Variovorax paradoxus: one gene and its partners. Each later gene encodes a partner of the first gene's protein in a complex. Links are inferred from orthologs where the notes say so. Each region holds a gene or a part of one and is shown in the gene's direction. Other genes may lie near its edges. The genes, in order: holA, dnaN, dnaX and QHG62_RS10545.

Region 1 (7,426 bases):
AGGACGCGAGCCGTAAAAAGTATTACGCCTGCTCGATGCTGCCGTACCCCAGCGGCAAGCTGCACATGGGCCATGTGCGCAACTACACCATCAACGACATGCTCACGCGCTACCTGCGCATGAGCGGCTACAACGTGCTCATGCCCATGGGCTGGGACGCCTTCGGCCTGCCGGCCGAGAACGCGGCGCTCAAGAACGGCGTGCCGCCGGCCAAGTGGACGTACGAGAACATCGACTACATGCGCGGGCAGCTCCAGGCCATGGGCCTGGCCATCGATTGGAGCCGCGAGATCGCCACCTGCGACCCGAGCTACTACAAATGGAACCAGTGGCTGTTCCTGAAGATGCTCGAAAAGGGCATTGCCTACCGCAAGACCCAGGTCGTCAACTGGGACCCGGTCGACCAGACCGTGCTCGCCAACGAGCAGGTGATCGACGGCAAGGGCTGGCGCACCGGCGCCACGGTCGAGCGCCGCGAGATCCCGGGCTACTACCTGAAGATCAGCGACTACGCCGAAGAACTGCTCGAGCACACCCAGCACAAGCTGCCGGGCTGGCCCGAACGCGTCAAGCTGATGCAGGAGAACTGGATCGGCAAGAGCGAGGGCGTGCGCTTCGCCTTCACGCACGACATCAAGGACGCGAGCGGCCAGCTGATCCAGGACGGCCGCATGTACGTGTTCACCACGCGCGCCGACACCATCATGGGCGTGACCTTCTGCGCCGTGGCACCCGAGCATCCGCTGGCCGCGCACGCCGCCACGCTCGACCCCAAGGTCGCGGCCTTCATCGAGGAATGCAAGGCCGGCGGCACCACCGAGGCCGAGCTTGCCACGCAAGAAAAGAAGGGCGTGCCCACGGGACTCACCGTGACGCACCCGATCACCGAAGAGCAGGTGCCGGTGTGGGTGGGCAACTATGTGCTCATCAACTACGGCGACGGCGCCGTGATGGGTGTGCCCGCGCACGACGAGCGCGACTTTGCCTTTGCCAACAAGTACGGCATCGAGATCATCCAGGTGGTGCTGGTCGACGACGAGCCGCACTTCGACTATCACAAGTGGCAGGACTGGTATGGCGACAAGCAGCGCGGCGTCACCATCAACTCCGACAACTTCAGCGGCATGACCCACAAGGAGGCCGTGGCCGCCGTGGCGCATGCGCTCGGCCAGAAGGGCCTTGGCGAGATGCAGACCACCTGGCGCCTGCGCGACTGGGGCGTGAGCCGCCAGCGCTACTGGGGCACGCCGATCCCGATCATCCATTGCGACGAACACGGCGCGGTGCCGGTCCCCGAGAAGGACCTGCCAGTGGTGCTGCCGACCGATTGCGTGCCCGACGGTTCGGGCAACCCGCTCGCCAAGCACGAAGGCTTCCATGCCGGCGTGGTCTGCCCCGTCTGCGGCAAGCCCGCGCGGCGCGAGACCGACACCATGGACACCTTCGTCGACAGCTCGTGGTACTTCATGCGCTACTGCGACCCGAAGAACGACCAGGCGATGGTGGCCGAGGGTGCCGACTACTGGATGCCGATGGACCAGTACATCGGCGGCATCGAGCACGCGATTCTTCACCTGCTGTACGCGCGCTTCTGGACCAAGGTGATGCGCGACCTGGGCCTTGTGAAGGCCGATGAGCCCTTCAGCAAGCTGCTCACGCAGGGCATGGTGCTGAACCACATCTACTACCACCGCGACGAAAAAGGCGGCAAGAACTACCACCCGCCGCTGGAGGTAACGCCCGTGCTCGACGCGCAGGGCCGCATCGTCGGAGGCACCACCGCCGACGGCATGAAGGTCGAGTACGGCGGTGTCGGCAAGATGGGCAAGAGCGAGCGCAATGGCGTCGACCCGCAAGACCTGATCGAGAAGTACGGCGCCGACACCGCGCGCCTGTACACCATGTTCACCGCGCCGCCGGAAGCCACGCTCGAGTGGAACGACGCGGCCGTCGAAGGCAGCTACCGGTTCCTGCGCCGGGTGTGGAACTTCGGCGTGGCGCAGGCCGACGTACAGCCCGTGGCCGTCGGCGGCCAGTCTTTCGGCAAGAACGCCCAGGCGCTGCGCCGCGAGGTGCACACCGTGCTGCGCCAGGTCGACTACGACTACCAGCGCATGCAATACAACACGGTGGTGTCGGGTGCGATGAAGCTGCTCAACGCGCTCGAAGGCTTCAAGCCAGACGGCAGCGCCGGCGACGCTGCCGCGCTGCGTGAAGGTTTCGGCATTCTGCTGCGTTGCCTCTACCCCGCCACGCCGCACATCGCCTTCCAGCTCTGGCAGCAGCTCGGCTACGACAAGGAACTGGGCGGCCTGCTCGACGCACCGTGGCCGGTGGTGGACCTGGCTGCGCTCGAGCAGGACGAGATCGAGCTCATGCTGCAGGTCAACGGCAAGCTGCGCGGCGCGCTGCGCGTGCCGGCCGGCGCTTCCAAGGCCGAGATCGAACAGCTCGCGCTTTCCTGCGACGACTTCGTCAAGTTCGCTGAAGGTGCGCCGGCCAAGCGCGTCATCGTGGTGCCCGGCCGCCTGGTCAACGTGGTCATTTGAATAACGACTCAAGCATGAACAATCGAATTGCCTCGCTGCCGCGCCGCAGCTTTCTACTGGGCCTGACCGCCGCGGGCGCAAGCCTCGCGCTGGCCGGCTGCGGGTTCGAGCTGCGCAAGGCGCCCGTGTTCGCGTTCAAGACGCTGGCCGTGTCGGGCAATTCGGAGCTCATCAACCGGCTGCGCCGCGAAATGCGCGCGGCCGGCACCGTGACGCTGGTGCCGCCCGCCGACGCGCAGACGGCCGACGCGATTCTCGAGATTCTCAACGAGAGCCGCGACCGCTTCGTGATCTCGACCAACTCCGCAGGCGCGCTGCGCGAACTGCAGCTGCAGCTGCGCGTGCGCTTCTCGCTGCGCACGCCCGGCGGCAAGACATTGCTGCCGGCAACCGAGGTTTCGCAGACGCGCGACCTGAGCTTCAACGAAACCAATGCGCTTGCGAAAGACGGCGAGGCCGAGCTGCTGTACCGCGACATGCAGGCCGACATCGCGCAGCAGCTGATGCGCCGCCTGGCTGCGGTCAAGGAACTCTAGGCGCGAGCCTGCGCCTGCCGCGATCCCATGCAACTTGCCAGCGCCCAGCTCGGGCCCCATCTGCAAAAGGGGCTGAAGTCTCTCTACACGATCCACGGCGACGAACCGTTGCTCGCGCAAGAGGCCGCGGATGCCATTCGCGCCGCGGCGCGCACCCAGGGCTATACCGAGCGCAGTTCGTACACCGTGGCCGGCGCGCACTTCGACTGGAGCGCGGTGCTTGCGGCGGGCGGTTCGCTCTCGCTCTTCGCGGACAAGCAAATCGTCGAGATCCGCATTCCCTCGGGCAAGCCCGGCAAGGACGGCAGCACGGCGCTGCAGCAATTGGCTGAAGCGGCGCAGGGCAACGACAGCACGCTCACGCTCGTGATGCTCCCGCGGCTGGACAAGGCCACGCGCACGGGCGCCTGGTTCTCGGCCTTGGAGAACAACGGCGCGAGCATCCAGGTCGACCCCATCGAACGTGCCGCGCTGCCGCAATGGATTGCGCAGCGGCTGGGCCTGCAGGGCCAGCGCGTGATGCCGGGCGATGAGGGCCAGCGCACGCTGCAATTCTTTGCCGACCGCGTCGAAGGCAACCTGCTTGCGGCGCACCAGGAAATCCAGAAGCTCGCCCTGCTGCATCCGGCGGGCGAACTGAGCTGGGAGCAGGTGGAGGCCGCGGTCAACAACGTGGCGCGCTATGACGTGTTCAAGCTGTCGGAGGCCGTGCTTGCGGGCAATCCGCAGCGCGTGGCGCGCATGCTCGACGGCCTGCAGGCCGAAGGCGAGGCCGAAGTGCTGGTGCACTACACGATTGCCGAGGACATCCGGGCACTGAAGCGCGTGAAAGATGCGATGGCCTCGGGCCGTCCGCTGCCCATGGCGCTGCGCGAGAACCGCATCTGGGGCCCGCGCGAACGTGCCTTCGAGCGCGTGCTGCCAAGGCTCGACGACCGCATGCTGGCCCGGCTGCTGCGCGCCGCGCATGTGGTGGACGGCATTTGCAAGGGCCTCAAGCAGCCCGATTGGCCCGCCAGCGGCTGGCAGGCGCTGCAGCGTCTGGCGCTGATGCTGTGCCGCGCTTGCAGCAGTGGCCCGGTTCCCTCTCGCTGAGGGAGAAAGGACAACGCCCAAGGGGTGCAAAGCCCGGGGTTGATCCAAATGCAGGAAAATGCCGACATGAACGCGTTCAACGTCAGCGAGCACATGCAGGCCCTCGGCCTGCAAGCCAAATCCGCCGCATTCCTCATGGCCCGTGCGGATGCAGCTACCAAAAACAGAGCATTGAAGGCCTTGGCCAAGCGCCTGCGCGAAGCCGGCCTCAGCCTTTCGGAGGCCAACCAGAGGGACCTGGAGCGTGCCACGGCCGCGGGCCTGCCGGCGCCGATGGTCGATCGCCTCAAGCTCACGCCCAAGGTCATCGAGACGGTGGCCCAGGGCTGCGAGCAGCTCGCCGGCATGGCGGACGTGATCGGCGAGATCATCGGCATGAAGCAGCAGCCCAGCGGCATTCGCGTCGGCCAGATGCGCGTGCCGATCGGCGTGTTCGGCATGATCTACGAGAGCCGCCCCAATGTGACCATCGAGGCTGCGAGCCTCGCCATCAAGAGCGGCAACGCGGCCATTCTGCGCGGCGGTTCGGAAGCCATCGAGTCGAACAAGGCGCTGGCGCTGCTGGTGTCCGAGGCACTCGCCGAAGCCGGCCTGCCGGTCGATGCGGTGCAATTGGTGCAAACCACCGACCGCGAGGCCGTGGGCCAGCTCATTGCCATGCCCGAGTTCGTGGACGTGATCATTCCGCGCGGCGGCAAGGGCCTGATCGAGCGCATCAGCCGCGACGCCAAGGTGCCGGTCATCAAGCACCTGGACGGCAATTGCCACGTCTATGTGGACGATTCGGCCGAATTTGAAATGGCGCTGCGCATCGTCGACAACGCCAAGACCCAGAAATACAGCCCCTGCAACGCGGCCGAAGGCCTCCTGGTGTCGGCCGCGGTGGCCGAAGACTTCCTGCCCCGCATTGGGGCCATCTTTGCGGCCAAGGGCGTGGAAATGCGCTGCGACCCGGCTGCAGCGCGCATCCTGCGAGCGGACGATGCCGCAGGTTCAAACGCAAGAATCGTCGATGCGGTCGAGTCCGACTGGTCCGAGGAATACCTTGCCGCGGTGATCAGCATCAAGGTGGTCGAAGGCGTCGACGAAGCCATCGCGCACATCAACCGCTACTCGAGCCATCACACCGACGCCATCGTCACGCGCGACCATGTGCATGCGCAGCGCTTTTTGCGCGAGGTCGATTCGGCCAGCGTCATGGTCAATGCGAGTACACGCTTCGCAGACGGTTTCGAGTTTGGCCTGGGGGCCGAGATCGGCATCAGCACCGACAAATTCCATGCGCGCGGGCCGGTCGGCATCGAAGGGCTGACCTCGCTCAAGTACGTGGTGCTGGGGCAGGGCGAAGTGCGCACCTGAGACCTGGAACGCGGCGGACTGAACCAAGTCCGGTATACGTAGTCTTGTCATTGGGGCGGCCACCCCCAAATCCTACAATTCCGCTATACCTTCAAGTACAAATCCAATAAGGCCGCCGCATGGTTCCGCATCTAGTCACCGCCCTGACCGGCCCGATCAACGAACTGGAGCAGCGGGTACTCGACTCCACGCCCGCCATCGAGCGCTGGTTCCGGCTCGAATGGATGGAACACACGCCCCCGTTCTACAGCGCGGTCGACATCCGCAATGCCGGCTTCAAGCTTGCGCCGGTCGACACCAATCTTTTTCCGGGCGGCTGGAACAATCTCACCAAGGAAATGCTGCCGCTCGCGGTGCAGGCCGCGCAGGCCGCCATCGAGAAGATCTGCCCGGAGGCGCGCAACCTGCTGGTCATTCCCGAGAACCACTCGAAGAACACCTTCTACCTTGCCAACATTGCGCAGCTGGTGCGCATCTTCCACATGGCGGGACTCAACGTGCGGGTGGGCTCCATCGACCCGGCCATCAAGTCGCCCAAGAAGATCGAGCTGCCCAACGGCGAAACCGTGTGCCTGGAGCCCGTGGTGCGCAGCAAGCGCCGCCTCGGCCTCAAGAATTTCGACCCCTGCACCATCCTGCTCAACAATGAGCTGTCGGCCGGCACGCCGGGCATTCTGGAAGACCTGCACGAGCAGTACCTGCTGCCGCCGCTGCACGCCGGCTGGTCGGTGCGGCGCAAGAGCAACCACCTGCACAGCTATGAAGAGCTGTCCAAGCGCTTCGGCAAGCTGCTGGGCATCGACCCCTGGCTCATCAACCCGATCTATGCGCGCGCCGAAGGCATCGACTTTGCCGAAGGCCGCGGCATCGACGTGCTGACCAGCCATGTGGACGCGGTGCTGACCAAGGTGCGCCGCAAGTACAAGGAATACGGCATCAACGAGAAGCCCTTCGTGATCGTCAAGGGCCAGACCGGCAGCGACGGCCCGGGCGTGATGACGGTGCACGACGCGAAAGAGGTCGAAGGCCTCGTCGGAAAGCCGCGCGCCGCAGCGGGCAGCAAGGCCGCCGCGGCCAGGGAGCTGCGCGGGCCCGGCGAGGTGATCGTGCAGGAAGGCGTGCTGACCAATGAGCGCGTGCACAACGGCGTGGCCGAGCCGGTGGTCTACATGATGGACCGCTACGTGGTGGGGGGGTTCTACCGCGTGCATGCCGAGCGCGCCCCGGACGAAAACCTGAAGTCTCCCGGCGCGAGCTTCGTGCCCCTGGCTTTTTCGGAAAGCGCGCATCTGCCGCAGCCCGGCGCCAAGCCCGGCGCGAGCGCGCCCAACCGCTTCTACATGTATGGCGTGGTGGGCCGCCTGGCCATGGTGGCAGCCAGCTACGAGATGGAAGCCACCGATCCGGACGCGGAAATCTACGAATGATTTTCCGGGGTGGGTTGCGGCAGGGGCGGTCGGCGGCAAAATAGCGGCCCCACAGTAAAGGAAACAAAAGGGCGGAGGGTGCGCGCAAACGGCTGAAAACGCCGGCGCGGCGGCATCCCGGGGCGTGTGACACCTGGTTACGCGTTTGCAGTTCGCTCTTTTTCCCATCGACTTCGTGTCACCTCCCAAATCTTCCTCCGCCGCCGCCTTGATCATCGGCACCATCGGTGTCGTCTATGGCGACATCGGCACCAGCGTGCTGTATGCAGTCAAGGAAGTGTTCGGCCACGGCCACCTTCCTTTCACCATCGAGAACGTCTACGGCATCCTGTCGATGTTCTTCTGGACGCTCACCGTCATCGTGTCCATCAAATATGTGGTGCTGGTGCTGCGGGCCGACAACGAAGGCGAGGGCGGCCTGGTTGCCATGCTCGCGCTGGCCTCGCGCGCGGTGGCCGAC
Region 2 (7,501 bases), 3.0 Mb from region 1 along the record:
ACGATGTGCAGTTCTTCGCCAACAAGGACCGCACGCAGGAAGAATTCTTCAATGCGTTCGAGGCCCTGCTGGCCAAGAAGTCGCACATCGTGATGACCAGCGACACCTATCCCAAGGGCCTGGCCGACATCCACGAGCGCCTGGTTTCGCGTTTCGATTCGGGCCTGACGGTCGCCATAGAGCCGCCCGAGCTCGAAATGCGCGTGGCCATCCTGATCAACAAGGCGCGCGCCGAATCGGCCGAAATGCCGGAAGAAGTCGCCTTCTTCGTTGCCAAGAACGTGCGCTCCAACGTGCGCGAGCTCGAAGGCGCGCTGCGCAAGATCCTGGCTTACTCGCGCTTCAACCAGAAAGAAATCTCGATCGCCCTGGCGCGCGAGGCGCTGCGCGACTTGCTGTCGATCCAGAATCGGCAGATCTCGGTCGAAAATATCCAGAAGACGGTGGCCGACTACTACAAGATCAAGGTCGCCGACATGTACAGCAAGAAGCGCCCGGCCAGCATTGCGCGGCCGCGGCAGATCGCGATGTACCTGGCCAAGGAACTCACCCAGAAGAGCCTGCCGGAAATCGGCGAGCTGTTCGGTGGGCGCGATCACACGACGGTGCTGCATGCGGTGCGCAAGATCTCGGGCGAGCGCCAGCAGCTCACCGAACTGAACCAGCAACTCCACGTGCTCGAACAAACGCTCAAGGGCTGACCCCGGATGTCATCAAGAAAGCCACCCGCAACAGCGGAGAATGGCGTCTTACAAGCGGATTCAAAGAGATAAGAGAAGAGGAAGAAGACATGATCGTTTTGAAGGCAACCCAAGACAAAGTCCTCGCCGCGCTGCAATCGGTGGCGGGCATCGTGGAACGGCGCCATACCCTGCCTATCCTGGCCAACGTGCTGATTCGCAAGACCGGCGGCCAGCTGCAGCTCACAACCAGCGACCTCGAGATCCAGATCCGCACCACGGCCGAGCTTGGCGGCGACGAAGGCAACTTCACCACCACCATCGGCGCGCGCAAGCTCATCGACATCCTGCGCACCATGCCGGCCGACCAGACCGTGAGCCTCGAATCGAGCGCGAGCAAGCTGGTGCTCAAGGGCGGCAAGAGCCGCTTCACGCTGCAGTCGCTGCCGGCCGAAGACTTTCCGCTGGTGCAAGAGGCCGCCAATTTCGGCCCCGTGTTCAGCGTGCCGCAAAAGACGCTGAAGGACCTGCTCTCGCAAGTCTCCTTTGCCATGGCCGTGCACGACATCCGCTACTACCTCAACGGCATCCTGTTCGTGGCCGAAGGCAAGCAGCTGAGCCTGGTGGCCACCGACGGCCACCGCCTGGCGTTTTCGTCGGCCACGCTCGACGTCGAAGTGCCGCGCCAGGAAGTGATTCTTCCGCGCAAGACCGTGCTCGAAATGCAGCGCCTGCTGTCTGACGCCGAAGGCGCCATCGAGATGCAGTTTGCGAACAACCAGGCCAAGTTCAGCTTTGGCGGCATGGAGTTCGTTACCAAGCTGGTCGAGGGCAAGTTCCCCGACTACAACCGCGTGATTCCCAAGAACCACAAGAACAGCGTCACGCTCGGCCGCGCCCCTTTGCTGGCCAGCCTGCAGCGCACCGCCATTCTGACCAGCGAAAAGTTCAAGGGCGTGCGCCTGAACATCGAGCCCGGCACGCTGCGCATTGCATCGAACAACGCCGAGCAGGAAGAAGCACAGGACGAGCTCGACATCGACTACGGCGGCGACGCCATCGAGATCGGCTTCAACGTAACCTACCTGATCGACGCCCTCGCCAATATGGGCCAGGACATGGTCAAGCTGGACCTGGCCGACTCCAACAGTTCCGCCCTTTTGACCATCCCCGAGAACGCATCCTTCAAATATGTCGTGATGCCGATGCGGATCTAGAAGACAGAAAACACAGCGCCTTGCGCAGACAGCCCGCGGCCCTCCGCGGGTTTGCGCTTTCAAGAGGCAGGAAAAGCAGGCCGCCAAGGCCCGAAAAATCCCGTGAATGCCGTGAGAGATAGAGGAATATCCGAATGAGTGCAGAAGAAAACAAGCCCGAAGTGCCCCACACCGAACCGGTCTACACGCCCGAGATCGAGAGTGCGGTGCCGATCGAGATCACGCCCGCCGACACCAGCTACGGCGAAGGCTCGATCACGATCCTCGAAGGGCTCGAGGCGGTGCGCAAGCGCCCCGGCATGTACATCGGCGACACCTCCGACGGCACGGGTCTGCACCACCTGGTGTTCGAAGTGGTCGACAACTCCATCGACGAAGCGCTGGCCGGCCACTGCGACGACATCGTCGTGACCATCCATAGCGACAACTCGATTTCCGTCACCGACAACGGCCGCGGCATTCCCACCGGCGTGAAGATGGACGACAAGCACGAGCCCAAGCGCTCGGCTGCCGAAATTGCGCTGACCGAGCTGCACGCCGGCGGCAAGTTCAACCAGAACAGCTACAAGGTGTCGGGCGGCCTGCACGGCGTGGGCGTGAGCTGCGTGAACGCGCTGAGCGTGATGTTGCGCCTGGTAGTGCGCCGCGAGGGCAAGATCCACGAACTCGAATTCAGCCGTGGCTTCGTGCAGAACCGCTTGCTCGAAACCGTGAACGGTTTCGAAGTCTCGCCCATGAAGATCATCGGCGACACGGACAAGCGCGGCACCGAGGTGCACTTTCTGCCCGACACGGAAATCTTCAAGGAGAACAACGATTTCCACTACGAAATCCTCTCCAAGCGCCTGCGCGAGCTGAGCTTTCTGAACAACGGCGTGCGCATCCGCCTGAAGGACGAGCGCACCGGCAAGGAAGACGACTTCTCGGGCGCCGGCGGCGTGCGCGGCTTTGTCGAATTCATCAACAAGGGCAAGACCGTCCTGCATCCGAACTCGTTCTATGCAGCGGGCGAAAAGCCGGCCGACACCTACGGCGGCATTCCCGGCACGCACATCGGCGTTGAAGTGGCCATGCAGTGGAACAGCGGCTACAACGAGCAGGTGCTGTGCTTCACCAACAACATTCCGCAGCGTGACGGCGGCACCCACCTCACGGGCCTGCGTGCCGCGATGACCCGCGTCATCAACAAGTACATCGAAGAAAACGAGCTGGCCAAGAAGGCCAAGGTCGAAGTCACCGGCGACGACATGCGCGAAGGCCTGTGCTGCGTGCTGAGCGTGAAAGTGCCCGAGCCCAAGTTCTCCAGCCAGACCAAGGACAAGCTGGTGTCCAGCGAAGTGCGCGCGCCGGTCGAAGACATCGTCGGACGCCTGCTCACCGATTACCTGCAAGAGCGCCCGAGCGACGCGAAGATCATCTGCGGCAAGATCATCGAGGCCGCCCGCGCCCGCGAAGCCGCGCGCAAGGCCCGCGAAATGACGCGCCGCAAGGGCGTGCTCGACGGCATGGGCCTGCCCGGCAAGCTGGCCGACTGCCAGGAAAAGGACCCGGCGCTGTGCGAGGTCTACCTGGTGGAGGGCGACTCCGCCGGCGGCTCCGCCAAGCAGGGCCGCGACCGTAAGTTCCAGGCCATCCTGCCGCTACGCGGCAAGATTCTGAACGTGGAAAAAGCGCGCTACGAGAAGCTGCTCACCAGCAACGAAATTCTCACCATGATCACGGCGCTGGGCACCGGTATCGGCCGCGCCGGCGCCACCACCGCGGGCGGCGGGGCGGACGACTTCAACGTTGCCAAGCTGCGCTACCACCGCATCATCATCATGACCGACGCCGACGTTGACGGCGCGCACATCCGCACGCTGCTGCTCACGTTCTTCTACCGGCAGATGCCCGAGCTGGTCGAGCGCGGCCACATCTACATTGCCCAGCCGCCGCTCTACAAGGTGAAGGTCGGCAAGGAAGAGCAATACCTGAAGGACGGCCCCGCGCTGGACGCCTTCCTGCTCAAGGTGGCCCTGAAGGACGCGAGCATCGAGACCGGCGGCCCCAACTCGACCACCCTGAGTGGCGACACTCTGGCCGAGCTCGCGCGCAAGCACCAGCTGGCCGAAGCCGTGATTGCGCGCCTGCGCAACTTCATGGACGCCGAAGCGCTACGCGCCATTGCCGACGGCGTGGCGCTCGACCTGGACACCACGCCCGCGGCCGAAGCCTCGGCCGTGGCGCTGCAAGCCAAGCTGCGCGAACTCAACACCACCGGCGTGCCCGCCGAAGTGAGCAGCGAGTTCGACGCCCGCACCGACAAGCCGCTGCTGCGCATCAGCCGCCGCCACCACGGCAACATCAAGAGCAGCGTGCTCACGCAAGACTTCGTGCACGGCGCCGACTACGCTGCGCTCGCCGAAGCCGCCAACACCTTCCGCAACCTGCTGAGCAGCGAGGGCGCCATCGTCCGCCGCGGCGAAGGCGAGCGCGCCAAGGAAGAAAAGGTGGCCGACTTCCGCATCGCGATGAAGTGGCTCATCGGCCAAGCCGAAAACGCCACCTCGCGCCAGCGCTACAAGGGCCTGGGCGAAATGAACCCCGCACAGCTGTGGGAAACCACCATGGACCCGACCGTGCGCCGCCTGCTGCGCGTGCAGATCGACGACGCGATCGAAGCCGACCGCGTGTTCACGATGCTGATGGGCGACGAAGTGGAGCCGCGCCGCGAGTTCATCGAGCAGAACGCGCTGCGGGCTGCGAATATCGACGTGTAGCAAGCACGGCAGCTAAGTCGCCGCCGCGAACAGCTGCTGTAAAAACGATAAAGCGCCCAGCGATGCTGGGCGCTTTTTTTATTCCAAGCCCAACTGTGGCTTGGATTTCTTCGGGACCTCTACCGAGGATTGGGAGCTACTGCCCCTGCCCCCAGAATATCCACCACCACACGCCCATCCGCTTACAGGCAGGCCATCAGGCGCGCCGAGCGCGGCACGCCTGTTCTGGATTCACGGCTTCAAGCCGGGAGACGAGCAATGAAGCTGCGCATGTACCGAATGAACTCTGCCGGCTCTTCCTGAAACGGCCAGTGTCCGCTATTGGCGAAATACTTCAGCGCGGCGCCCGGAATGTTCTTTGCCAGCTTTTCGTCATCGCCAAAACGCCAGATATCACCCGAGCCATAGTTAACCGACGTGGGAACATTGATGGACGACAACCGCGAAACAAAGTTGTAGTCGGCCAGAAGCTGGTTGCCGCGATTGAACGCCGCGCCTGAGTAAATTGTCCTTTGATCGACGTCTGCGATAACCCCGGGCGGCGGGGTTGCATTGTTGTAATACAAAGGCGCGCCGGCGGTCCATTTTTTACGAAGATCCTCATCGCTCGCGACTGGAGCTGTCAGCAATTGGCCCAGGGCTGCTTGCTGGTCAGGCGTTCCGCCGACCGGATTGCGCTGAACGAAAGATGCGGTGTCTGCCGCCGTGCACGACAACACCAGCCCCGAAAGGCGATCAGGAAACCGCAACGCGAAATCTAGCGCAACAAAACCACCGAACGAGTGGCCGACAAGAACGAACTTGTCGATGCCGAGCGCCTTGGTCAATGCGTTGCAATCCGCGCTCATGCGCTCGAGGGTCAGCTCGTCATAGCTGGCCGGGCGGTCCGATTTGCCTTGTCCCAACTGGTCGTAGCAAACGATGCGGGCGTGGTCGGCAAGCGGATCGATGAAAGGGCGGAAGTATTGGTGATCCAGGCCCAGGCCGCCGTGCATGAAGACGATTGGAACCCCCTTGCCGGAGCTCACGTGGTAAAGGTTTTTTCCGTTCACGGAAGCGAACCCCGAAGTCTCGGCTTTGGGAGCAGGCGAAGGAGCGATGGGCCAGACGGCATTGCCGCCCTCGCCACTTCCTCCTCCGCCGCAGCCGGCGAGGGTCAAGACTGAAAAAATGGACCCGGCTGCATTGAAATTACGTCGGCTGATCGTCACCAGAAAACCTCCCCGGAGCGGGCCGACAAACGATATTTGTGGCCGACTCTTGACTGTCTCGGAAAGCCACAAAAAAAGCGGCGCGAAGGGCGTAATAAATTAGCCCTGCGCGAGTCTAGATTCGCTTTGCCGCCGCTTATGTGAACCCGCGATCCGGGGTGTTTTTTTGAGCGAGATCGAGATATCTTTCACGATCCAAGCTCGGGGGAATTGCTGGAAGAAAACGCCTGAACGTCTAATTCAAGTAAATACTTGACATTGATTTAATTCGATGACTGACGCCAGCAAAATTTACCGCGAATTGATGTGACGGTTCCGGTTACGGCATACGCATCGCGCGCCTGCCGCCAATGCCGCCCTGCAACACGCGGGCGACGCGCGCCAGCCCGCCGGTCCCGCTGGCCGCTCGGCCAACCAGTGCGCCGCCTGCAGCGCCCGCCAGCACGCGGCGCACGAGCGACCGGCTGCGCCCGGCCGTCAGCAGCAGCAGAACGCCCGCGCCCAGAACGGCGAGGTGCTCACCCGGAAAGTCCGGCCGCTGGGCGTCCATCTTCTTGACTGCCTCGATCCTGGATCCGATGTTCATTGGAAGCTCCTTTTCTGTACGAACTTCTTCATATCAAGCGAGGCAATGCACCGGTGTAGGCGCCGGTCACGTGCAACGTGCCGAATCGGGCGTACGGCACCGCTCTCAGGGTTTTCACATAGAGGAAGACCAAAAACGGCCGGGCGGCCCGTCATACAGGCGTCACAAGCTATTAAAACAATAGCGTTCAATACTTTCGCGAGGATCGTTCCTCGTAAACGCTATATCTAGCCCGACTCTTGCTAAGCAAAATCCTCGACGGATTCACGTCACCCATGATCGAGGACATCGAAGCAATGAACCTTTTGCGTCTCCGGCAGCCGATGGCTGCGTTGGTATTGGGCGGCACAGCAGCATTCTTGGGGGCCATGGCCACATCGGCCCATGCGTTCTCGAACCCGCCCATACAGATGGCGCAAGGCGTCGAATACATGTGCGGGGGCACGAGCAAGGCCGAGGCGTCGTTCATGCAGATGGTGTCGCCGCGGTGGGCGGCGACCATCGAGTTCGGCATCAACGACAGCACGCAAAAGAGCAATTTCCCGGTGCGGGCCGCGGTTCAGGTGCGCGAAAAGTACACGGGCCGCCCCGTGATGGAGGCGCAGTCGAACGGCCCCTACATGCTGGCCCGGCTCGATCCCGGCGCATACGACGTGAACGTGACGCTCGGCGGCCTGACGATCACGCAGACACTGACCGTGATTGCCGGCGTGCCGGCCCGCGCGGTCTTCATGTGGCCTTCGAACTTCGACATGGCGTCGGTGCTGCCGCCCGCGCCGCAAACGCAGGCATTCGCGCAGACATCCGCCGCCCGCTGAACCCCGCTTTCCCCCGGTTCAGGCTGCGGGGACGACGGGGCCGGTCTTTCCTCTTTTCTTGTTAAGCCTTGCCTAAGGCCCGCGCCGCACAGTGGCGTCGTGGCTCTTTGCCACGCAGACAAGGAAGAAAGGATTTCAGACCATGACCTCCCTGATTTCATCTCGCCGGCGGCCCCTTGCGGCCGCCGCGCTGTGCGGCGCCGTTCTTCTTGCGGCGCTTTCTCCGGCGC
Region 3 (7,619 bases), 1.2 Mb from region 1 along the record:
CGCAGCCCGTTCCGTTTTCCGACTCCTACAGTGTGCTGGCGGCCGAACTGTGGAGCCCGGAGCTGGAGAGCTTCATCACCGTGCCGCCGATGCAGAAACCGCGCAACTATCACAGCGTGGCCCTGCTGCTGCCGGACGGACGCGTGCTGGCGGGCGGCGGCGGGCTGTGCGACTGTGCGGGCGACCACCCGGACGCGGAGATCTACACGCCACCGTACCTGCTGGCGAGCGACGGTTCGCCGGCGTCCCGCCCGGCCATCACCGCTGCGCCGGCCAGCGCCACATGGGGCAGCCAGATCGCCGTGGCGACCGACCGCGCGGCGGCCCGCTTTGCGCTGGTGCGCATGGCATCGGCCACTCACTCGGTCAACACCGATCAACGCCGCATCCCGCTGTCATTCACGGGCACGGCAGGCAACTACCAGCTGGGCATTCCGACCGATCCCGGGACGGTGCTGCCGGGCAACTACATGCTGTTCGCGCTCGACAGCAGCGGCGTGCCGAGCGTGGCGCGCACCATCAACATCCGGTAGCGGCCGGCGCGCTTCGCGAAGCCGAGGCTTTCGATGATGATGCTGACGCTGGCGCTCGGAACCGCACTGGCCGTTGGCCCGGCGTGGTCCGCAGAGCCTGAAGCCGCCGTGCCTTCCTCGGTGGCGCGTGGCGCGCGCCTGTTCGATGGCACCGAGCCGCTCGCCGGCACGCTGTCCGGCCACAGCGCGCCGCTGCCGGGCGCGGCGACGCGCTGCATCCAGTGCCACGCGGGCCCCGGAAAGTCCACTGCCGCTGTCTCCGGTTTCGCGCCGCCGCTCGACCGGCGCCAGCTGCGCGAAGTCTTCGCGCGCCGCGGCGGCCCGCCCGTCGCGTACGAGCGCGCATCCTTCTGCCGCACGCTGCGTACCGGCATCGACCCCACCCATGTCATGGTGCCCCGAGCCATGCCGCGGTTCGATGCCGACGAAGGCCAGTGCGCGGCGTTGTGGGACTACCTGACGCAAGCCCTTACCCAATGAATTCAATGAACTCAATAAAGCGATGAACGCGCACGACCCCTTCATACCCCCGCAGGTCGCATCCCGCGGGCGCCGGCGCCTTCTTGCCGCCGGTGGACTGGCGTGGCTGGGTGTGCCTCCGGCCCGCGCAAACACCAGCATCGGCCCGGTGCTGCCGGCGGTGTCGGCTCCGGCCTTGCCGCTGCGGCGCCACGACGGCGCAAAACCGATGCTCGCGGCGCAGCTGCGAGGCGCCCCAACCGCCGTTCAATTGATGTTTACCGGATGCAGCACGGTCTGCCCGATCCAGGGGGCCTTGTTCTCGACGCTGCAGGCGGCATTGCTGCCCGAGCGCTACGCGGGAGTGCGTCTGCTGTCGCTGAGCATCGACCCGCTCTCCGACGACCCTGTTGCGCTGGGCGCCTGGTTGCGGCGCTTCGGCGCGAGGTCGACCTGGAGCGCGGCGGCGCCAGCCCCCGAGGCACTTGAGTCGATGCTCTCGCTGTTCACGGGAGGCGCGGCAGCGGGCGACCGCCATACCGGCCAGGTTTATCTGTTCGACCGTCATGCCCGGCTGGTCTGGCGAACCAGCGAGTTGCCGCCGGCCGAAGAGGTCATGGCCGGGCTACGACAGATTGGTTAGTTGGATGCAGCGGCTGCCGATTCGGCGCCGCTGCGGGGGCGCATGCCGCGCCCGTCCGTTCATCGATGTTAGGTTGACGAGCCTTACCCCTGGCACTGACTACGCAGTTAGGGCTGCTTGGTTCCCCACCTGACCCGGTTGGCCACTTCACCATGCAGGGAGGCCCGTCAAAGGCTATTGTAACCCCCCAGGCTGCGCGCACTTCGTGTCGCTTCGCCCACCCCCTGCTGGGGGCGATACCAGAGGCCCGGCAAAGCCGGTTCCTCGGTATCCCACGGATGGACAGGGCTTTTTTTGATTGAGGGGTGGGGCCGGGGACCGCCTCCGCGCCTTTTAGAATGCCCCCAATGTCTTATCTCGTGCTCGCTCGCAAGTTCCGTCCGAAAACCTTTGGTGAGATGGTCGGCCAGGGGCACGTGGTGCAGGCGCTCGAGAACGCGTTGACCACGCAGCGCCTGCATCACGCCTATCTTTTTACCGGCACGCGGGGCGTGGGCAAGACCACGGTTTCGCGCATCTTGGCCAAATCGCTCAACTGCCAGGGCCCGGACGGGCAGGGCGGCATCACGGCCACGCCCTGTGGGATGTGCCAGGCCTGCAAGGACATCGATTCGGGCCGTTTCGTCGACTACACCGAGTTGGACGCGGCCTCGAACCGCGGCGTGGACGAGGTGCAGTCGCTGCTCGAACAGGCGGTCTACAAGCCGGTGCAGGGACGCTTCAAGGTCTTCATGATCGACGAAGTGCACATGCTCACCAACACCGCGTTCAACGCGATGCTGAAGACGCTCGAGGAGCCGCCGGAATACCTCAAGTTCGTTCTGGCAACGACCGATCCACAGAAGGTGCCGGTCACCGTGCTGTCGCGCTGCCTGCAGTTCAACCTGCGTCCCATGGCGCCTGAAACGGTGCTCGAACACCTCACAAGCGTGTTGCAGACCGAACAGGTGCCGGCTGAGCCGCAGGCATTGCGGCTCCTGGCACGCGCCGCGCGCGGCTCGATGCGCGATGCGCTGTCGCTCACAGATCAGGCCATTGCCTTCGGCAACGGCGAACTGCTTGAAACCGGCGTTCGCCAGATGCTCGGCAGCGTCGACCGCGGCCACGTGTTCAAGCTCATCGAGGCGCTGGCGCAGGGCGACGGCAAGACGGTGGTCGACACCTCCGAGGCGCTGCGGCGCGACGGCATGTCGGCCGCTTCCACGCTCGAAGAAATGACCGCCGTGCTGCAGGCCATGGCCGTGCTGCAGGCGGTGCCTTCGCGCGCGGAGTCCGCCGATTCGGCCACCGACCCGGATGCGGCCGACACGGCACGCCTGGCGTCGCTGATGCCGGCCGACGAAACGCAGTTGCTCTACAGCCTGTGCCTGCACGGCCGCGGCGAGCTGGGCCTGGCGCCCGACGAGTACGCGGCGCTGACAATGGTGCTGCTGCGGCTGCTGGCCTTCAAGCCTTCGGGCGCGGCACCTTCCGCATCGGCCTCTTCGGGCTCCGCGGAAAAAAAAACTCTGAATGAAGCGCCAAGGGCGGTTTTAACCCCCTCGGCAACACCTTCGGCTCGACCTGCACAGGCAGCTGAAGCGCCGGTTGTGTCTGCCGCGCCGCTGCCGCCGCAAGCCGGCTCGGCACCTGCCGGGCAGCGGCTTACGGTGGTCAGCGAGCCAATGCGCCAGGGCGGACCGCCGAGGCCTGGCGCTTCGGCCGAGCCGCAGGCTCTTGAAGACCGCCCCAGGGTGCTTGCGGTGCCAATTCGGGTCCAGCCGCCGCCGGGCCAGCGGGACGTGCCCCGTTCCGATGAGCAGCGCGCTCCCGCGCCCCCCATTCCGCCTAGCGAAGACGGCGATTTCTGGCATGCCACCGTCACGCAGATGATTGCGGCCGAGAGCATCAACGCCTTGGCGCGCGAACTTGCATTGCAGTCGCAGCTGGTGGCGCGCGATGTCGACCAGTGGATATTGCGCGTGGAGCGGGAACTGCTCAATCAGCCTTCTGCGCGCGAGAAGCTCGCCGACGCGCTCGCGGCCCTGGGCCACAGCGTGAAGCTGGCCATTGAAATCGGCGGCGTGATCGACAGCCCCGCGCGACGCAACAAACACGCGGCCGACGAGCGCCAGCGCGTTGCCGAAGAGGCGATTCGCAACGACCCCGAGGTGCAGATGCTGATGCGCGAATTCGATGCGAAGATCGTGCCTGGAACGCTCAAGCCCGCCTGAGCGCCGTCTCTTATCCTTTCCCCAATTTTCCCCAACCAATCAGGACCAACGATGTTCAACAAAGGACAACTGGCCGGCCTCATGAAGCAGGCGCAGGCAATGCAGGACAACCTCAAGAAGGCCCAGGAAGAGCTGGCCACCATCGAGGTCGAAGGCGAATCGGGCGCCGGCCTCGTCAAGGTCGTGATGACCTGCAAGCACGACGTCAAGCGCATCACCATCGACCCGAGCCTGCTGGCCGACGACAAGGACATGCTCGAAGACCTGGTGGCCGCCGCCTTCAATGCCGCGGTGCGCAAGGCCGAGGAAACCAGCGAACAGAAGATGGGCAAGCTCACGGCCGGCATGCCGGGCCTCCCGCCCGGCATGAAGCTGCCGTTCTGAGCGATTGATGGCCGACGCCAGCTCGCTCGACGCATTGATCGATGCGCTGCGCCGCCTCCCCGGGGTCGGCGTGAAGTCGGCTTCGCGCATGGCTTTTCATTTGCTGCAGCACGACCGCGAGGGCGCGCAGATGCTTTCGCGCGCCTTGCAGCAGGCGGCCGGAAACGTGCGGCATTGCGAGCGCTGCAACACCTTTACCGAGGCGCCGGTCTGCAACGTGTGCCTGGACCCGCGCCGCGACGCGAGCAAGCTTTGCGTGGTCGAAACGCCTGCCGACCAGGCGGCGCTCGAGCGCACAGGTGCGTTCCGCGGCTACTACTTCGTGCTGATGGGCAAGCTCAGTCCGCTCGACGGCATCGGGCCCAAGGACATCGGCCTGCAGAAGCTGTTCGACCGCGCGCTCGACGGCACGGTCAGCGAGGTGATCCTTGCCACCAACTTCACGGCGGAGGGCGAAGCCACGGCGCATGTGATCGGCGAGGCACTCAAGCAGCGCGGCCTGAACGTGACGCGGCTTGCGCGCGGCGTGCCGGCGGGCAGCGAACTCGAATACGTCGACCTCGGCACCATCGCGCATGCGCTGGTAGACCGCAGGTAGCCACAGACAACAGGACATGACTCTTTCACTGCTCACCATTGCCTACTGGTGTGTGTTCATTGCGTGCGGCCTGCCATATCTGGCGGCATGGATTGCAAAGGTTGGCAGCTTCGGTCCGCGCGACAACATCCAGCCGCGCGACTGGGCCGCAAAGCAGAGCGGCTGGCGTGCGCGCGCCAACAGCGCACAGGCCAACAGCTTCGAAGGGCTGCCGTTCTTCATCGGCGCAGTCATCATTGCGCATCAGCTCGGCGCAGCGCAGGCAAGGCTCGACATGCTCGCGGCCGCGTATGTCGTACTGCGCGTGATCTACATCGCGGTGTACATCAAGGGCATAGGCACCGTGCGCAGCGCGGTGTGGGCGCTCGGATTCCTGGTCAACATCGCGATTCTTTTCATCGCGCGATAGGCGCACACGAGCCCTTCTGAACAGGGTCTCGTAGAGGTCTTCATGTTTACGTGAAAACCCGCACGGGATGACCCCGATGCAAGCAAGGTGGGCGCACCCCTAAGCTCGATTCAGTTCACCAGAATCAAAGAGCCCGCAGGACCGCTCCATGCTCCATCGCAGAACCCTCATCACCGCCTCCGCAGTCGCTGCCGCAGCAGTTGCGCTGCCGCGGGTCTTTGCGCAAGCCAAGCTCGAGAAGACGAAGATCTCCATCGCAGTCGGCGGCAAGGCGGCTTTCTACTACTTGCCGCTCACCATTTCCGAGCAGCTCGGCTACTTCAAGGCCGAAGGGCTCGAAGTAGAAATTTCTGACTTTGCCGGCGGCGCGCGCGCGCTGCAGGCTGTGGTCGGCGGGTCGGCCGACGTGTGCTCCGGCGCCTACGAGCACACCATCAACCTGCAGGCCAAGAACCAGTTCTTCCAGGCTTTCGTGCTGCAAGGCCGCGCCCCGCAAATCGCGGTGGGCGTTTCAACCAAGAACATGGGGGGCTACGCCGGCATTGCCGACCTGAAGGGCAAGAAGATAGGCGTTTCCGCGCCGGGTTCGTCGACCAACATGGTGGCCAACCTCGTGCTTTCGCGCGGCGGCCTGAAGGCCAGCGACGTGAGCTATATCGGCGTGGGTGTGGCGGCCGGCGCGCTCACGGCGCTGCGCTCGGGCCAGATCGATGCCATCAGCAACACCGATCCGGTGATGACCATGCTCGAGCAGAAGGGCGACGTGAAGATCATCAGCGACACGCGCACGCTCAAGGGCACGCAGCAGGTGTTCGGCGGGCCCATGCCCGCGGCCTGCCTTTACGCACCGATGGAGTTCATCCAGAAGAACCCCAACACTTGCCAGGCGATGGCCAATGCCATTGTTCGCGGCCTCAAGTGGCTGCAGACGGCAGGGCCGGGCGACATCATCAAGACAGTGCCTGAAACCTACCTGCTCGGCGACCGGGCGCTCTACCTTGCGTCTTTCGACAAGGTGCGCGAATCGATTGCCACCGATGGCCTGGTGCCCACCGAAGGCCCCAAAACCGCGCTTGCAGCCATCTCGAGTTTCGACACGGCGGTGAAGGCCGACAAGATCGACCTTGCCAAGACCTACACCAACGATTTTGCCCGGCGCGCGAAGGACAGGTTCAAAGCCTGACCTCCGGACGTCCTCGCGACCCGGCTTCGGCCGGGTTTTTTCTTGCAGCCAGACATGTCCGACTACGCACTCGAACTTCTCTCCATCAGTTGCACCTTTCACTCGAAAGACGATCCGGGCCAGCGCTACACCGCGGTGGCAGACACCACGCTGCGCGTCGGGGCGGGCGAGTTCGTTTCAGTGGTGGGACCGACGGGGTGCGGCAAGTCGACGTTGCTGAACGTGGGCGCGGGCCTGCTAGAGCCTTCGTCGGGCACGGTGAAAGTGTTTGGCCAGACGCTCGCCGGCGTCAACGCGCGGGCCGGCTACATGTTCCAGACCGAAGCGCTGATGCCGTGGCGCAGCGCCGTCGCCAACGTGATGGTGGGGCTGCAATACCGGGGCGTTTCGGATGCCGATGCGCGCGAGCAGGCTGAGGCTTGGCTTTCGCGCGTGGGCCTCTCAGGCTTTGGCGACCGCTATCCGCATCAGCTTTCAGGCGGCATGCGCAAGCGCGTGGCATTGGCGCAAACACTGGTGCTCGACCCCGACATCATCCTCATGGACGAGCCCTTCAGCGCGCTCGACATCCAGACCCGGCAGCTGATGGAAAACGAAGTGCTCGAACTGTGGAGCGCCAAGAAAAAGGCGGTGCTGTTCATCACGCACGACCTTGATGAGGCGATTGCGATGAGCGACCGCGTGGTGGTGCTGTCAGCCGGCCCGGCCACGCACCCCATCGGCGAATTCGCCATTGACCTTGCCCGCCCGCGCGACGTGGCCGAGGTGCGCACGCAACCGCGCTTCGTCGAACTGCACACGCAGATCTGGGAAGTGCTGCGCGACGAAGTGCTCAAGGGCTACGCGCAGCAACTGAGGAAAGCCGCATGATGCCGCGCCTGAACGAACGCAACGCGCGCTTCTGGCAGCTGGCGCTGCTTGTGGTCTTGCTGGTGGCTTGGCACCTGGCGTCGCGCAACCAGCAGATCGCGTTCTTCCTGGGTGAGCCCATTCAGGTGGCCGGACGCATCTGGAGTTGGTTTCTGCCTTTCGAAGTGCCGCCGAACCTGCTGTTTCCAGAAGGACTGAAAGGCAATGCAGACATCTACCGCCACCTGGGCACCACGCTGCTCGAGACGGTGTTGGCCTTTGGTATCGGCACGGTGCTGGGCCTGGCGTGCGGGCTCTGGCTGGCGCTGGCGCCCACGGCGAGCCTGA
Region 4 (7,657 bases), 970 kb from region 1 along the record:
TGCTGCCGTAGCCGTCTCGTTGCGGCAGCACGATGGGCGCCGCGGGCACCCGCTCGCGGAACAGCGCGACGCCGATCACCCCCACGTCGGCCGGCCGGCCGGTGCGGCTCGCGTACGAATTGCCGACAGACGTGAACTCGAAGGCCGCGATCTGCGAATCGCTCTTGCGCCAGCCTGTGATGTCGCTGCGCTCGCCGCCGGAAAAAACGTAGCCGTTCTGCAGCACGCCCGCGGTTTCGCCGGTGACGATGTTCACGCCATCGACCGACATCACGGCCATGACACGTTCGCCCATCGCATTGCGCGCGCGAATCGCGTAGCGCGAGCCGGGCCGGCCAGCCACCCAGTATTCACCGCGGTACCGGTAGATGGGCAGCTCGCGGCCCGTGGCGCGGTCGACCACGCTCACCTGCATGAGCGAGCCGAGGCGGTCGTACGTCAAAGGCGGCGAGGGCGGCCGTATCGGGCTTTCAGCGCAAGCCGAGAGGGCGGCCAATGCGAGTGCTGTCGAGAAGATGAGTCTGCGCTTCATGGTGGTCTTCCTTGCCGGGAGTGGATCGGTAGGGCTTCTACGGAGCAGCACCGGAGGCAGGGTTAAACGCGCGCAAAAAAATAGCGCTGCCTCTTTCGGGCAGCGCCGGGCGTCCTTCTTTCAGGGCGCTGGGGTTGGCGGCAAGGCTAGATGTCTTCGAGCAGCGGATATGGCAGCGGCTCGACCGTGAGCGCCGGGCCGTCGGCGCTGCTCGCATGCAGGCCGCCGGTTTCAAGCGCCGAGATCTGGATGGAAATAAGCGCGGCCCAGCCGCCGCCAGGTACCGGCGCAGCCTGTGCCACCATGCCCACGGGCTGCTCGGCATCAGCGGCGGCGAACACTTCCTGGCCTGCGCTCACAGGCGCATCGGCCTGCACAAGGTAGGTGCGGCGCTTCAGCGTGCCGCGAAACTGGCTGCGTGCCACGATTTCCTGGCCCGGGTAGCAGCCCTTCTTGAAATTGACGCCGCCCACGGATTCGTAGTTGATCATCTGCGGCACGAAAGCCTCGACCACCGGCGTGGTCAACGTCACGATGCCGCTGCGAACCTCGCTCCACTGCCACAGGTCCGCATCGAGCGCCGGGCCTGCGGGCACCGGGCTGCCGGCAGGTGCGATCCACATGGCACGCGGCACGCCGTCGGCCGGGTAGAGCGAAACGGAGCTGATGTCTTCGCCGATGGCGGTGCGCTGGCCGGGCAGGGCGGCGGCATCGAGGCCGTTGGCGGTCAGCGCGGTGCCGGCCAAGCCGTACAGCGCGAACTGCTCCGTGGCATCGGTGAGCTTGGCCTTGGCGCGCAGCACATACATCGACAGGCGCTTGAGCGTGGCGGCCAGGATGTCCTTGCTGCAGACCAGCAGCACCAGGTCGGGTTGCGGCCGTATGCCGATGAAGCTGGCAATCACGCGGCCCTTGGCGGTGCAAAGGGCTGCCAGGCGGGCCTCCGTGGCGCCGAGCAGCGAAAAGTCCTGCGTGAGCTGGCCGTGCAAAAAGCTGGCGGCATCCGGTCCTTCGGCGCGAATCACGCCGAGGTGCGAAAGGGCGGTAACACCATTGAGAACGACAGTAGTCATCGCTGAATTATCATGGTCGAGGCCGTTCCGTCCGGTCTGCAGGGAAACTTGCCGTTGTTCCCGCAGGGCCACCGACTTTTCGCGCCGAATCCTCGATTCGTTTTTCTTCTTCCCGTCATTCCATCGGACCCGTGCGCCGCTTCTTTCTTACGCTCTTTCTGCTTGCCGCCCTGGCTGCGCTCGGCCTCGGCGCCGCCGGGTTGTGGTGGGTGCACCAGCCGCTCAAGCTCCCCGCGCCGAGCCTGGATCTTTCGGTGGAGCCCGGCACCACGCCGCGCGGCGTTGCGCAGGCGGTGGCCGATGCCGGCGCCAACGTGGAGCCGCAACTGCTCTATCTCTGGTTTCGCCTTTCGGGGCAAGACCGCCAGATTCGCGCCGGCAGCTACGAGCTGGAGCGCGGCATCACGCCCAAGATGCTGCTCAACGTGCTGGTGCGCGGCGAAGAGGCAACCCGCAGCCTGGTGCTGGTCGAAGGCTGGAACATTCGCCAGGTGCGTGCCGCCCTTGCCAAGGCCGAGCAGCTCAAGCCCGAAACCGTCGGCTTGCCCGACGATGCGCTGATGGCCAAGCTCGGCAGGCCTGGCGTGCACCCGGAGGGGCGCTTTTTCCCCGACACGTACACCTATTCGAAGGGCTCGACCGACATCGCGCTGCTGCAGCGCGCCATGCGGGCCATGGACAAGAAGCTCGAAGCCGCCTGGGCCGCCCGGGCGGCCGATTTGCCGATCAAAACGGCCGATGAGGCGCTTATTTTGGCCAGCATTGTCGAAAAGGAGACAGGCAAGGCCAAGGACCGCTCCGAGATCGCGGCTGTGTTCGTCAATCGCCTGCGCACCGGCATGCCGCTGCAAACCGACCCGACCGTGATCTACGGCTTGGGTACCACCTTCGACGGCAATCTGCGCAAGAAAGACCTGCAGGCCGATACGCCCTGGAACACCTACACCCGTGGCGGCCTGCCGCCAACGCCCATTGCCATGCCGGGCAAGGCCGCGCTGCTGGCGGCAGTGCAGCCGGCGCAAAGCAAGTCGCTGTACTTTGTTTCGCGCGGCGACGGCACCAGCCAGTTCAGCACCTCGCTCGACGAGCACAACCGCGCGGTCAACCGCTACCAGCGCGGAGGCGGCGAACCCAAACCGAAGGTTGCCCAATGAGTGAAGGCCTGTTTCTGACGCTCGAGGGCATCGACGGCGCGGGCAAGTCCAGCCATCTGGATGCAATGGAAGCGCTCTTGAAGGCGCAGGGCCGCACGGTCGTGCGCACGCGCGAACCCGGCGGCACGCCGCTGGCGGAAACCTTGCGCGGGCTCATCCTCGAACAGCCGATGGACCCGCTGACCGAATCGCTCCTGGTTTTCGCGGCGCGGCGGGATCACGTCACGCAAGTCATAGAGCCAGCGCTGGCCCGCGGCGACGTGGTGCTGTGCGACCGCTTCACCGATGCCACTTTTGCGTACCAGGGCTCGGGCCGCGGCTTCGATGCGCAGGTGCTGTCGACGTTGGAGCAATGGGTGCAAGGGGGCAGGGGAGCGGCAGGGTTGCTGCAGCCCCACATCACGCTGTGGTTCGACCTGGCACCCGAAATCGCCGCCCAGCGCCTGGCGGGCGCGCGCTTGCCCGACAAGTTCGAAGCCCAGCCGGTCGAGTTCTTCCGGCGTGTGGCAGCCGGCTACGCGGCCCGCGCGGCCGCCGATGCGCAGCGCTTCGTTCGAATCGACGCCAGCCAGACGCGCGACCAGGTCTGGCAGCAGGTCGAGGCGGCGCTTGTCGCGCGCGGCGCGCTGGCACCCGCGAGCGGGGCGGCATTATGAGCACCTCGGCACTTTCGCCCTGGCTTCAGCGCCCCCTCGCAGAGCTGCTGCGCCAGCGCGGCCATGCCTGGTTGCTGCAGGGGCCGTCGGGCCTGGGCCAATACGAGCTCGCGCTGGCGCTTGCCGCCGCATGGCTTTGCGAGCAGCCCAAGACAGAAGAGGGCGGCACCGCGTGTGGCCAGTGCCCAAGTTGCCACGCCATCGAGGTCCGAACCCATGCCGACCTTTGCGTGCTGATGCCCGAAGTCGCCATGCAGGAGCTCGGCTGGCCGCTCGACGAAAAAGCGCAGGCCGACATCGACGACAAGAAGCGCAAGCCCAGCCGCGAAATCCGCGTCGAAGCGATGCGCGATGCGGTCGGCTTTGCCCAGCGCACCAGCGCCCGGGGCCGCGGCAAGGTGGTGCTGGTGTACCCCGCCGAGCGCATGAACACCATCACCGCCAACGCACTGCTCAAGACGCTTGAAGAGCCGGTCGGGGACGTTCGCTTTGTGCTGGCGAGCGAGGCGGCGTGGCAATTGCTGCCGACCATCCGCAGCCGCTGCCTCGGCTTTACGCTGCCGTGGCCCGCAACGGCCGAAGCTGAAGCCTGGCTGGGTGCGCACGACGTACCCGCGGCCGACGCCACCGCCTTGCTGCGTGCGGCGGGCGGCCGGCCCAGCGATGCGCTGCGGCTCGCGCGCTCCGGCCAATCGCCCAAGGCCTGGTCGCTGCTGCCAAAGGCAGTGTTGCGCGGAGACGTCGCCGCGCTGGCGGACCAGGCGCCCTCGCAAGCCATCAGTGCACTGCAGAAGCTCTGCCACGACCTGATGGCCGTCGGCAGCGGCGCTGAACCCCGGTTCTTCGAGGCGGCCGACCTGCCGGCGGCAGTGCCTTCGCACCTGGCGCTGGCCCGCTGGTCGAAGTCGCTTGCCAGTGCGGCAAGAACCGCTGAACACCCTTTCAATGCGGGCCTGATGCTGGAAGCGCTTGTGAGCGAGGCGCGAACCACCCTAAACTCTGCTCCTCGCCGACCATGAACCAACCAGCCGCCCCCGCCGCCGCCGCAACGCCTCAACGGCCAAGCGTGATCCAGCTCGCCATCAAGGAAAAGGGCGCGCTCTACGCCGCCTACATTCCGCTGTTTGCCGAAGGCGGCATCTTCATTCCCACGTCGCGCGAATACCGGCTGGGCGACGATGTCTATGTGCTGCTGACGCTGCCTGAAGACCCGCAACGTTACCCCGTGGCCGGCAAGGTCGCATGGATCACGCCGCAGCGCGCCGCCGGCAACCGGGCGCCGGGCGTCGGCATCCGCTTTCCGTCGGACGAAAAGTCGCGCCAGCTCAAGGCGCGCATCGAGGCGGCGCTCGGCGGCTCGATGGCCTCCGACCGCCCCACACAAACTATCTAGGCTCGAAGGCCAGGCTCGCCCCCAGGCTGCGCGCACGTCGTGTCGCTCCGCCGACCCCCTGCCGGGGGCGACACCAGAGGCCCGGCAGCGCCGGTCCCTCGGCGTCCCTGGCATCCGCCAGACAATCAGCGCCATGTTTACCGATTCCCACTGCCACCTCACTTTCCCCGAGTTCGCGGACCAGATGCCGCAAATCCGCGCAGCCATGGCCGAAGCGCAGGTCGACCGGGCCTTGTGCATCTGCACCAAGCTCGAAGAGTTCGATGACGTGCAGGCCCTGGCGGCCCGCTACGACAACTTCTGGGCCAGCGTGGGCGTGCACCCCGACAACGAGGACATCGCCGAGCCCACGGTCGATGACCTGGTTCGCCGTGCGGCCTTGCCCAAGGTAGTGGCCATCGGGGAGACCGGGCTCGACTACTACCAGATGGAAGAGCGCAAGGGCGGGCGCAGCATTTCGGACATGGAATGGCAGCGCGACCGCTTCCGCGTGCACATTCGCGCCGCGCAGCAAACCCGCATGCCGCTGGTCATTCACACCCGCGAGGCCTCCGCCGATACGCTTGCCATCCTGAAAGAGGAGGGCGAACACGGCTCCGGCAAGGCCGCAGGCGGCGTGTTCCATTGCTTTACCGAAACCGCCGAAGTCGCGCGCGCGGCGCTCGACCTCGGGTTCTACATTTCCTTTTCAGGCATCCTGACTTTCAAGAAGGCGCAGGACCTGCGCGACGTGGCCGCCTTTGTGCCGCTGGACCGGATGCTGATCGAGACCGACAGCCCTTATCTGGCCCCGGTGCCGTACCGCGGCAAGACCAACAATCCGTCGTACGTGCCGTACGTCGCAAAGCAGATTGCCGAGCTGCGCAAGCTGCCCATCGAAGCAGTCGCAACGGCTACGAGCGACAACTTCGAAACGCTGTTCAAGGGAGTAAAAACAAAATGAGAAATTACATTAAGAAGTTCTTCTATGTGGCTGTCGCTGCAGCAACTTTTGCCGCACACGCAGGTTCGTTCGAAGATTTCTTCCGGGCCGTGCGCGGAGACAACGCCAGCGGTGTGCGCACCTTGCTGCAGCGCGGTTTCGATCCCAACACGCGCGACGAACACGGCCAGACCGGCCTGATCATCGCCCTGCGCGAACCGTCGCCCAAGGTCGCCCAGGTGCTGCTCGAGTCGCCGCAAACCGACGTCGACATTGCCAACGCCAAGGACGAAACCCCGCTGATGCTGGCCGCCATCAAGGGCCAGCAAGACATCGTCGCCCAGCTGCTCAAGCGCGACGCCGCCGTCAACAAGACCGGCTGGACGCCGCTTCACTATGCCGCCAGCAGCGGCCAGTTGAGCATCATGAAAGTGCTGCTCGACAACTTTGCCTTCATCGATGCGCAATCGCCCAACGGCACGACGCCGCTCATGATGGCTGCGATGTATGGATCGACAGAAGCCGTGAAGCTGCTGCTGGCCGAAGGCGCGGACACCACCATGAAGAACCAGCTCGGCATGACCGCAGTCGACTTCGCAACCAAGGCCAATCGCCCGGAAGCCGCGCAACTCATTACGGCTGCCGCCGGCGCAAAGCCGGCACCTCAAGCGATTCCCAAAGACGGCAAGTGGTGAGTTCTGCGGCCCGGCCGTCAGCGGGCTGCGCGCTTGGAGCAACGCCGCTTTCGTACGACGCGCACGGCTGAAAAAGGCGTTCCAGAACACGTCCGGCAAAACACCAAAAGAGGCGTTCGCGCAGTCATGCGAGACTCTGCGGAGAAGGAGAAGCAGAGATGAATACGTTTCTATTCATGGTCTTTTTATTGGCCATCGGGCTGCTGGTGTTCGTAGCGCTCGCAAGAAAAAAGGCTGCGCAAAGCAGCAGCGGCTTTGTCGACAAGCCCAAGGCACGGCCGCCGCTTACGGCGCGCGAACAAGCCATGTACAACCGCCTGGTGCAAACGCTGCCGGACCTTGTGGTGCTGCCGCAGGTCAGCTTCGGCGCATTGCTCACGGCCCGCACACGCGCGGCACGAAGCTCGTTCAGCCGCAAGATCGCAGATTTTGTCGTGTGCGACCGTTCGTTCAAGGTCGTGGCCGTGGTCGCGCTCGGCGACAAGAACAGCAAAGGCAAGTCGCAGCGCGACCAGGACCGAGATGCGCTGCTGGTAGAGGCCGGGTATCGCGTGCTGCGGTATCCGCGCGTGCCGGACGTGCACCGTGTAGAGGCCGATTTCGATCCGACGATGGCTTCGGTGAGTCCTATGGGGTCCTGAGGGGCGCGATTCGAGATCTGGATGCTGGGTCTGTCTACCCCCCTAATAGATAACACAATGTGCATTATGTTAAATCACTTGCGTTGATTCGTCAGCGTCAGGCCGACCGCCGTCTATTTGCACAAATGTGTTCGCCGTTTTGGCACAAATGTGTTCGCGACTTCATCTGCGCTCGCCCTCTTTCTGCAGACATGGCTGTAAGTCCCTTAGAACACGCAGAGTTGCAGGCTGCAGTGTCAACAAAAACCGGCAGCCCCATTGAGCAGATTGCCAAACCCATTGATGAAGGTGCCCAAGAAACAAACGATGGGGCCATAGACGCCTACTGCGTTGCGTGAGATCGAGTTGTCGGCAACCCATTCCGGAACGGCCTCTCCTTTGAGGACGTAGTACTGAGGGTCGAACAGGCTGAGGTCAGAGTCGTGGGCGCCTATGTGCTGCCCGATCTCTTTGCCCGTCAGGCTCGGGCGTGCCAGAAGAAGAATGCCCCAGCAGATCACCAATGCGCCGAAGCGGCTCAGCCAATCGAAATTTCGCAGCGGAAGGCTGAGTACGAATCCGACAAACAGTGATGTGACAGTCAGGCAAAGT

What was found.
Region 2: the proteins of holA (region 1) and dnaN are in contact, whole or in part, in a cryo-EM structure (PDB 8GIZ), measured with the Escherichia coli proteins. The link is inferred for Variovorax paradoxus from one-to-one orthologs.
Region 3: the proteins of holA (region 1) and dnaX are in contact, whole or in part, in a cryo-EM structure (PDB 8GIZ), measured with the Escherichia coli proteins. The link is inferred for Variovorax paradoxus from one-to-one orthologs.
Region 4: the proteins of holA (region 1) and QHG62_RS10545 are in contact, whole or in part, in a cryo-EM structure (PDB 8GIZ), measured with the Escherichia coli proteins. The link is inferred for Variovorax paradoxus from one-to-one orthologs.

Annotation. Positions count from the first base shown.
Region 1 is NZ_CP123990.1:3,133,536-3,140,961, forward strand. What follows is about bases 2,379-5,146. They hold holA (DNA polymerase III subunit delta), read left to right. Parts: upstream 2,379-3,112; coding sequence 3,113-4,180; downstream 4,181-5,146. Other genes in these bases: leuS (leucine--tRNA ligase), read left to right, coding at 2,379-2,549; lptE (LPS assembly lipoprotein LptE), read left to right, coding at 2,564-3,085; QHG62_RS15210 (glutamate-5-semialdehyde dehydrogenase), read left to right, coding at 4,247-5,146. Outside these bases: more of leuS, read left to right, coding at 1-2,378; more of QHG62_RS15210, read left to right, coding at 5,147-5,539; gshA (glutamate--cysteine ligase), read left to right, coding at 5,659-6,966; QHG62_RS15220 (potassium transporter Kup), read left to right, coding at 7,142-7,426. UniProt on the Escherichia coli protein: Part of the beta sliding clamp loading complex, which hydrolyzes ATP to load the beta clamp onto primed DNA to form the DNA replication pre-initiation complex.
Region 2 is NZ_CP123990.1:178,916-186,416, forward strand. What follows is about bases 1-2,843. They hold dnaN (DNA polymerase III subunit beta), read left to right. Parts: upstream 1-790; coding sequence 791-1,897; downstream 1,898-2,843. Other genes in these bases: dnaA (chromosomal replication initiator protein DnaA), read left to right, coding at 1-701; gyrB (DNA topoisomerase (ATP-hydrolyzing) subunit B), read left to right, coding at 2,032-2,843. In the rest of the region: more of gyrB, read left to right, coding at 2,844-4,656; QHG62_RS00835 (alpha/beta fold hydrolase), read right to left, coding at 4,896-5,867; QHG62_RS00840 (hypothetical protein), read right to left, coding at 6,187-6,453; QHG62_RS00845 (hypothetical protein), read left to right, coding at 6,750-7,271; QHG62_RS00850 (hypothetical protein), read left to right, coding at 7,414-7,501. UniProt on the Escherichia coli protein: Confers DNA tethering and processivity to DNA polymerases and other proteins. Acts as a clamp, forming a ring around DNA (a reaction catalyzed by the clamp-loading complex) which diffuses in an ATP-independent manner freely and bidirectionally along dsDNA.
Region 3 is NZ_CP123990.1:1,929,627-1,937,245, forward strand. The notes cover bases 1,455-4,415. They hold dnaX (DNA polymerase III subunit gamma/tau), read left to right. Parts: upstream 1,455-1,982; coding sequence 1,983-3,848; downstream 3,849-4,415. Other genes in these bases: QHG62_RS09435 (SCO family protein), read left to right, coding at 1,455-1,635; QHG62_RS09450 (YbaB/EbfC family nucleoid-associated protein), read left to right, coding at 3,900-4,232; recR (recombination mediator RecR), read left to right, coding at 4,240-4,415. In the rest of the region: QHG62_RS09425 (galactose oxidase-like domain-containing protein), read left to right, coding at 1-533; QHG62_RS09430 (hypothetical protein), read left to right, coding at 567-1,013; more of QHG62_RS09435, read left to right, coding at 1,036-1,454; more of recR, read left to right, coding at 4,416-4,830; QHG62_RS09460 (MAPEG family protein), read left to right, coding at 4,847-5,239; QHG62_RS09465 (ABC transporter substrate-binding protein), read left to right, coding at 5,388-6,422; QHG62_RS09470 (ABC transporter ATP-binding protein), read left to right, coding at 6,477-7,292; QHG62_RS09475 (ABC transporter permease), read left to right, coding at 7,289-7,619. UniProt on the Escherichia coli protein: Part of the beta sliding clamp loading complex, which hydrolyzes ATP to load the beta clamp onto primed DNA to form the DNA replication pre-initiation complex.
Region 4 is NZ_CP123990.1:2,159,872-2,167,528, forward strand. Bases 2,424-5,422 are described here. They hold QHG62_RS10545 (DNA polymerase III subunit delta'), read left to right. Parts: upstream 2,424-3,411; coding sequence 3,412-4,434; downstream 4,435-5,422. Other genes in these bases: mltG (endolytic transglycosylase MltG), read left to right, coding at 2,424-2,759; tmk (dTMP kinase), read left to right, coding at 2,756-3,415; QHG62_RS10550 (PilZ domain-containing protein), read left to right, coding at 4,431-4,808; QHG62_RS10555 (TatD family hydrolase), read left to right, coding at 4,942-5,422. Outside these bases: QHG62_RS10525 (hypothetical protein), read right to left, coding at 1-532; QHG62_RS10530 (YgfZ/GcvT domain-containing protein), read right to left, coding at 679-1,605; more of mltG, read left to right, coding at 1,737-2,423; more of QHG62_RS10555, read left to right, coding at 5,423-5,751; QHG62_RS10560 (ankyrin repeat domain-containing protein), read left to right, coding at 5,748-6,425; QHG62_RS10565 (DUF2726 domain-containing protein), read left to right, coding at 6,584-7,066; QHG62_RS10570 (hypothetical protein), read right to left, coding at 7,303-7,657. UniProt on the Escherichia coli protein: Part of the beta sliding clamp loading complex, which hydrolyzes ATP to load the beta clamp onto primed DNA to form the DNA replication pre-initiation complex.